Regions from separate parts of the Sedimentibacter sp. MB35-C1 genome, predicted to be linked through region 1. Evidence: a T-box and tRNA genes for the amino acid it is inferred to sense, from the RefSeq annotation. Region 1 holds a T-box; the other holds one or more tRNA genes.
What was found. A T-box is a leader RNA that pairs with one kind of tRNA and senses whether it is charged. The one in region 1 lies ahead of RBQ61_RS11550 (glycine--tRNA ligase), so its partner is inferred to be a tRNA-Gly.
Positions count from the first base shown of each region.

Region 2: it encodes a tRNA-Gly, which carries the amino acid that the T-box ahead of RBQ61_RS11550 (glycine--tRNA ligase) is inferred to sense. The anticodon was not compared.

Region 1 is NZ_CP133188.1:2,412,721-2,415,970, forward strand. Features, by position in the region: gene RBQ61_RS11550 (glycine--tRNA ligase) at 1-1,347, opposite strand, end outside; T-box leader at 1,450-1,625, opposite strand; gene RBQ61_RS11555 (DUF4342 domain-containing protein) at 1,671-2,219, opposite strand; gene recO (DNA repair protein RecO) at 2,236-2,949, opposite strand; gene era (GTPase Era) at 2,946-3,250, opposite strand, start outside.
Region 2 is NZ_CP133188.1:1,259,519-1,262,768, forward strand. Features, by position in the region: rRNA gene RBQ61_RS05765 (23S ribosomal RNA) at 1-889, shown strand, start outside; rRNA gene rrf (5S ribosomal RNA) at 1,072-1,188, shown strand; rRNA gene rrf (5S ribosomal RNA) at 1,357-1,473, shown strand; tRNA gene RBQ61_RS05780 (tRNA-Glu) at 1,601-1,672, shown strand; tRNA gene RBQ61_RS05785 (tRNA-Tyr) at 1,713-1,797, shown strand; tRNA gene RBQ61_RS05790 (tRNA-Gly) at 1,800-1,871, shown strand; tRNA gene RBQ61_RS05795 (tRNA-Gly) at 1,891-1,964, shown strand; tRNA gene RBQ61_RS05800 (tRNA-His) at 1,977-2,053, shown strand; tRNA gene RBQ61_RS05805 (tRNA-Cys) at 2,068-2,141, shown strand; tRNA gene RBQ61_RS05810 (tRNA-Arg) at 2,151-2,224, shown strand; tRNA gene RBQ61_RS05815 (tRNA-Gln) at 2,231-2,302, shown strand; tRNA gene RBQ61_RS05820 (tRNA-Gln) at 2,311-2,385, shown strand; tRNA gene RBQ61_RS05825 (tRNA-Lys) at 2,400-2,472, shown strand; tRNA gene RBQ61_RS05830 (tRNA-Ser) at 2,485-2,571, shown strand; tRNA gene RBQ61_RS05835 (tRNA-Pro) at 2,584-2,657, shown strand; tRNA gene RBQ61_RS05840 (tRNA-Ile) at 2,668-2,741, shown strand; tRNA gene RBQ61_RS05845 (tRNA-Ile) at 2,764-2,837, shown strand; tRNA gene RBQ61_RS05850 (tRNA-Phe) at 2,896-2,971, shown strand.

The DNA of each region.
Region 1 (3,250 bases):
TACCCTTACCTGTTCCATAGTATCTCGATCTCTTACTGTTACAGATCCCTGCTCCATGGATTCGAAGTCATACGTTATGCAATAAGGAGTGCCGATTTCATCGTGTCTTCTGTATCTTTTACCGATGCTTCCCGCATCATCATAATCCACATTAAAATGTTTTTGAAGCGTATGGTACAGCTCAGTTGCAGGCTCGCTAAGCTTCTTTGTCAGAGGGAATATTGCTGCCTTATACGGAGCTAATGCAGGGTGAAGTTTCAGCATTGACCTTTCTGTTCCGTCTTCTAAAGTTTCTTCCTTGTACGCATCCAGTAATAATGCAAGCATTACTCTGTCAGCACCCAATGATGGTTCAATACAGTATGGTACGTATTTTTCATTGGTAACAGGATCCTGATAAGATAAATCTTCTCCTGAAGTACTCATGTGAGCCTTTAAGTCAAAATCTGTTCTGTCCGCAACTCCCCAAAGCTCTCCCCAACCAAACGGATACAGATATTCAATATCAGATGTTGCATTGCTGTAGTGAGATAATTCAGCCTGCTCATGATCTCTGAATCGAACATTTTCTTTCGTCATTCCAAGACTGAGCAACCAGTTCATGCAGAATTCTTTCCAATAATAGAACCACTCTAGGTCTTCTCCGGGCTTGCAGAAAAATTCAAGTTCCATCTGTTCAAATTCTCTGGTTCTAAATGTAAAATTGCCGGGAGTAATTTCATTTCTAAATGATTTTCCTATTTGACCTATACCGAAAGGTATTTTTTTTCTTGTAGAACGTGCAACATTTTTGAAATTTACAAATATGCCCTGTGCTGTTTCAGGTCTCAAATATATCTCCGACTGAGAATCTTCAGTTACACCCTGAAACGTTTTAAACATAAGATTGAATTTTCTTATAGCAGTAAAGTTTGTTGACTTGCATTCCGGACATTTAATATTATTTTCTGCAATGTATTCTTCCATTTGATTATTTGTCCATCCGTCAACCACTTGAAATTCATTTTTTTCATGCATATAGTCTTCAATCAATTTATCAGCTCTAAATCTGGATTTACAGTCTTTGCAGTCCATAAGAGGATCGCTGAATCCTCCAACGTGCCCTGAAGCTACCCAAGTTGTAGGGTTCATCAGTATTGCTGCATCCAGTCCTACATTGTGCGGACTTTCCTGGATAAATTTCTTCCACCATGCTTTTTTAACATTGTTTTTTATTTCAACGCCCAAAGGGCCATAATCCCATGTATTTGCCAATCCCCCGTAAATTTCTGATCCCGGGAATATAATACCCCTTGATTTAGATAGTGAAACAAGTTTTTCTAATTTGTTCTTTTCTTTTTTTGCCATGACAGCCTCCATTTAATGTGATATTTTCTAAGGATAAAAAATTTTCGGTGACAAGCCAATTTAACGATCTAATTATGTAAACACAAAAAATCTTTCATCCCATATAGGGACGAAAGATTAATTCCGCGGTTCCACCCTATTTGACAAAGCAATCGCTTTGTCCTCTTTAAACAAAGGACTCAAAAGCTCCCTTCACCTATGCGTTAATATCAGCTTTCACCTAATCTGACTCTCTAAGAATTTCTGCATAGATTACTCTTCTTTATCACAGTCTCAACATTAACTATAATGTAACAAAATTACGTTTTTATGTCAAGAACAATTTAGAGTTCATCTTTATTTTTATTGATTGAGTCGGATATATCCTCTTTAAAGTCGGTGGCTCCCTGTTTAATGTCATCTCTAAAGTTTTCGGCTCCGTGTTTCATATCTTGCATTACATCCTTGACTGCATCCATTCCCTGGTCAACTTTTTGACCAAGATCAACCACTTTGCCGTCAGTCTGTGTAATTTCAACCGAGCACTGAGTCAGAAGCGCTGCGGTAATACCTGCAGCCGATAAAAAAGGAGCAATAAAAGCACCTATCAATCCTGCTGTTACAGGTACATTGATTATAGTTTCGTTATTTTTCTTTATTGTCAATTTAGTTGCATTACCTTTTGCTAAAATATCTTTCAGCTGATTTAGTATCTGTTCACCTTTGTTTGGTCCGTTTTGAGAATTGCTCTGATGTTTGCCTTGGTTTTCTATCAGAATAATTGCTTCAAGAACGTCTCCGTTTGCATCCTCAAGAGCCTGTTTAGCTGTTGAATAGTCAGTATTTGTTCGTTTAAGAATATCATCGATTTTTTGTAGTTTGTCGTTTTCCATATGTTATCCTTTCTTTTCATAGTAACTTTAATGTGGCAAAGCTGTTTTTACCGATATAATAAAACAGGAAATTCCTAATTAATTGTAAGAGCTTTTGGTTTATTTCAACAGAGCCAATATTTTCAAACCTTGTTCTTAAAATTTTTTCCATAGTTAGTATTTCACTATAAGTTACATTTATTCCATTTCCATAATTTACGCACTCATTGCAAAACAAGCCGCCATCCTTAATGGAAAACAATGACTGATTTTCAATTTCCTTTCCACAAGACAGGCAATACTTTAAGCCGGGCATGTATCCCAGCATGGATACAAGTTTAAGTTCATATGCCGCAGTCAATTTATCAAAATCCTTTGTAAACACCGACAGGTGATGAAGCACAGCTACAGTCATATCAAAAATGCGCATATCATATTCATTTTCCTGAGCCACATAGCTAATAAGTTCTAAAATATAATTACCGTAAAAAAAAGCGTCTATATTATTTTTTAGATTGTAAAAATTGTCTATAAGCTCAGCAGATGTCATAATATACATATCTCTGGATATTGTCATGGAACATTTGGAGTGCGCAAAAAGCTGTGAAGCATTTATTAAGCGAGAAATGCTTTTTTTTGAACCTTTTGACATAATTTGTATCTTTCCTCTTGTCCTTGACAGCGCATGAAGAATTTTATCATTTTCCTTATAGCTTACTTCCTTTACCACAAGAATTTCATCAGTTATCATTTTTTATCGTATCCCAGCGTTCTCAGCAGGTAGTTGTTATCTCTCCAATTTTCAGATATTTTTACAAAAAGCTGAAGGTTTACCTGACTGCCCAAAAGTCCTTCTATATCCTCTCTTGCGCTCTTTCCTATACCTTTGATTTTTCTTCCGTCCTTGCCTATGATAATACTTTTATGAGACTTTCTTTCGCAAAGTATATTTGCACGTATGTCCACAAGGTTCCTGTTCTTTCTCTCCTTCATTTCCTCAACTTCAATAGCTATGCCGTGAGGAACCTCTTCCTGAAGGTACATTAAAGCTT
Region 2 (3,250 bases), 1.2 Mb from region 1:
TGAAATTGTAGTACTCGTGAAGATGCGAGTTACCCGCGGCAGGACGGAAAGACCCCATGGAGCTTTACTGCAGGCTGACATTGGAATTCGGTAGCAATTGTACAGAATAGGTGGGAGGCAGAGAAATCGGTACGCCAGTATCGGTGGAGCCAACGTTGGGATACCACTCTATTGTTACTGAATTTCTAACATGATACCGTGAACCGGTATATGGACACTGTCAGTTGGGCAGTTTGACTGGGGCGGTCGCCTCCGAAAGAGTAACGGAGGCGCTCAAAGGTTCCCTCAGCACGGTCGGAAATCGTGCGAAGAGTGTAAAGGCAGAAGGGAGCTTGACTGCGAGAGAGACATCTCGAGCAGGAACGAAAGTTGGACTTAGTGATCCGGTGGCACCGAGTGGAAAGGCCATCGCTTAACGGATAAAAGCTACCCTGGGGATAACAGGCTTATCTCCCCCAAGAGTCCACATCGACGGGGAGGTTTGGCACCTCGATGTCGGCTCGTCTCATCCTGGGGCTGAAGCAGGTCCCAAGGGTTGGGCTGTTCGCCCATTAAAGAGGCACGCGAGCTGGGTTCAGAACGTCGTGAGACAGTTCGGTCCCTATCCGCCGTGGGCGCAGGAAATTTGAAGGGAGCTGTTCCTAGTACGAGAGGACCGGAATGGACAGACCGCCGGTGCATCAGTTGTCACGCCAGTGGCATAGCTGAGTAGCTGAGTCTGGATTAGATAAGCGCTGAAAGCATCTAAGCGCGAAACTAGCCCTAAGATAAGATTTCCCATCACGCAAGTGAGTAAGACCCCCGATATGTTAACGGGTTGATAGGTTGCATGTGTAAGTGCAGCAATGCATTCAGCTGAGCAATACTAATAGGTCGAGGTCTTGACCTCAAAGATGCCCTAACCCAATATTTTCGACTAAAAGGAGAAAAAAATTGAAGGTAGGTCATTCGCAACGAATTCCCAATTTATGCGACGCAAGGAGCAAGTAAATTGGTAAATGAGACTGCGCAAAAATGTCTAATCTAAAAATTCCTATGCGATTTTGAAAGTTCTGAAAGAACTTTTATATATCTGGTGACAATAGCGAAGAGGACACACCCGTACCCATCTCGAACACGGAAGTTAAGCTCTTCAGCGCTGATGATACTTGGCGGGCAACTGCCTGGGAAAGTAAGACGTCGCCGGGTATGACCTAACCCGATTTTTCAGAGTTCTGTTCTGAAAAATGGCGGTAGGTCATCCGCAACGAATTCCCAAATTTTGCGACGTAAGGAGCAGAAAATTTGGTGAATGAGACTGCGATGTTGTTAGGGCAAAGGCTTTAGATAGTCAGTTCAAAACTTACAAAAACATTATCTGGTGACAATAGCGAAGAGGACACACCCGTACCCATCTCGAACACGGAAGTTAAGCTCTTCAGCGCTGATGATACTTGGCGGGCAACTGCCTGGGAAAGTAAGACGTCGCCGGGTATGACCTAACCGATTTTTCAGAGTTCTGTTCTGAAAAATCGACGGTTGGTCAACCGCAATGAGTTCCAGATTTGCATGAGCGACAGCGAGTAAGCAAATATGTGAAAGAAACTACGATGGCTATAAAGGCCCTATGGTCAAGCGGTTAAGACACCGCCCTCTCACGGCGATAACCCGGGTTCGAATCCCGGTAGGGTCATAGTTTAGGCTTGGCTCAGTTGTAAGAGTGTTTTAAAATCGGAAGAGTTCCCGAGTGGCTAAAGGGGACGGACTGTAAATCCGTTGGCACCGCCTTCATTGGTTCGAATCCAATCTCTTCCACCAATGCGGAAGTGGCTCAGTGGTAGAGCATCGCCTTGCCAAGGCGAGGGTCGCGAGTTCGAATCTCGTCTTCCGCTTCCAATATAAATTTATTTTGCGGGTGTAGCTCAATGGTAGAGCCCCAGCCTTCCAAGCTGGTCGCGAGGGTCCGATTCCCTTCACCCGCTCCAAGTTATGTTTTGGTGGATATGGCCTAGTCGGTTAGGGCGCCAGATTGTGGCTCTGGAGGTCGTGGGTTCGATTCCCACTATTCACCCCAATACTTAACATCGAGGCGCTATAGCCAAGTGGTAAGGCACAGGTCTGCAACACCTAGATCTCCAGTTCAAATCTGGATGGCGCCTCCAAAATTCTTTGCACCCATAGCTCAGTAGGATAGAGCAACGGACTTCTAATCCGTGTGCCGGGGGTTCGAATCCTCCTGGGTGCATTTTATTGGGGTATCGCCAAGCGGTAAGGCACCAGACTCTGACTCTGGCATTCGTGGGTTCAAATCCTACTACCCCAGTTAAAAATTGGGATGTCGCCAAGCGGTAAGGCACTAGACTTTGACTCTAGTATGCGTAGGTTCGAATCCTGCCATCCCAGCCATTTTAATTTATTATGATCCATTAGCTCAGCAGGCAGAGCACTTGACTTTTAATCAAGGTGTCCGGCGTTCGAATCGCCGATGGATCATTCAATATAAATGGAGAAGTACTCAAGTGGCCGAAGAGGCTCCCCTGCTAAGGGAGTAGATCTGACAAGGATGCGAGGGTTCAAATCCCTCCTTCTCCGTTACTACATATTCGGGGCGTAGCGCAGTTTGGTAGCGCATCTGGTTTGGGACCAGAGGGCCGCGGGTTCAAATCCTGCCGCCCCGATACTTAAGACGGGCTTATAGCTCAGGTGGTTAGAGCGCACGCCTGATAAGCGTGAGGTCGATGGTTCGAGTCCATCTAAGCCCACTATACCAAAACAATTTGTTTTGGGCCTTTAGCTCAGTTGGTTAGAGCGCCCGGCTCATAACCGGTAGGTCCAAGGTTCGAGTCCTTGAAGGCCCACTCATGACTCAATTTATGCGACGCAAGGAGCAAAAAAATGGGAAATGAGACCGAATTTGCCCAGATAGCTCAGTCGGTAGAGCAGGAGACTGAAAATCTCCGTGTCCGTGGTTCGATTCCGCGTTTGGGCACCAGAAGCGCAGCTGGAAAATCCGGCTGCTTTTTTACTGCATAATTTGATTAGGATAATTGGATAAAACAAAAGCTGTGAAAAAACACAGCTTTTTTATATTATCAGATTATTTAAGCGTTCTACTTTTACCTTTGATATGACCAAGTACAATTAAGTTGTAGCATCAAAGTAATATTTTGAAAAATAATTCAAATATAATTGTGTATTTTGAAATTATTTTCAGTTTTTGGGAGCAATAAGTTTATTATAGAAATTATTTTATTGAAAACATTTGCACAAG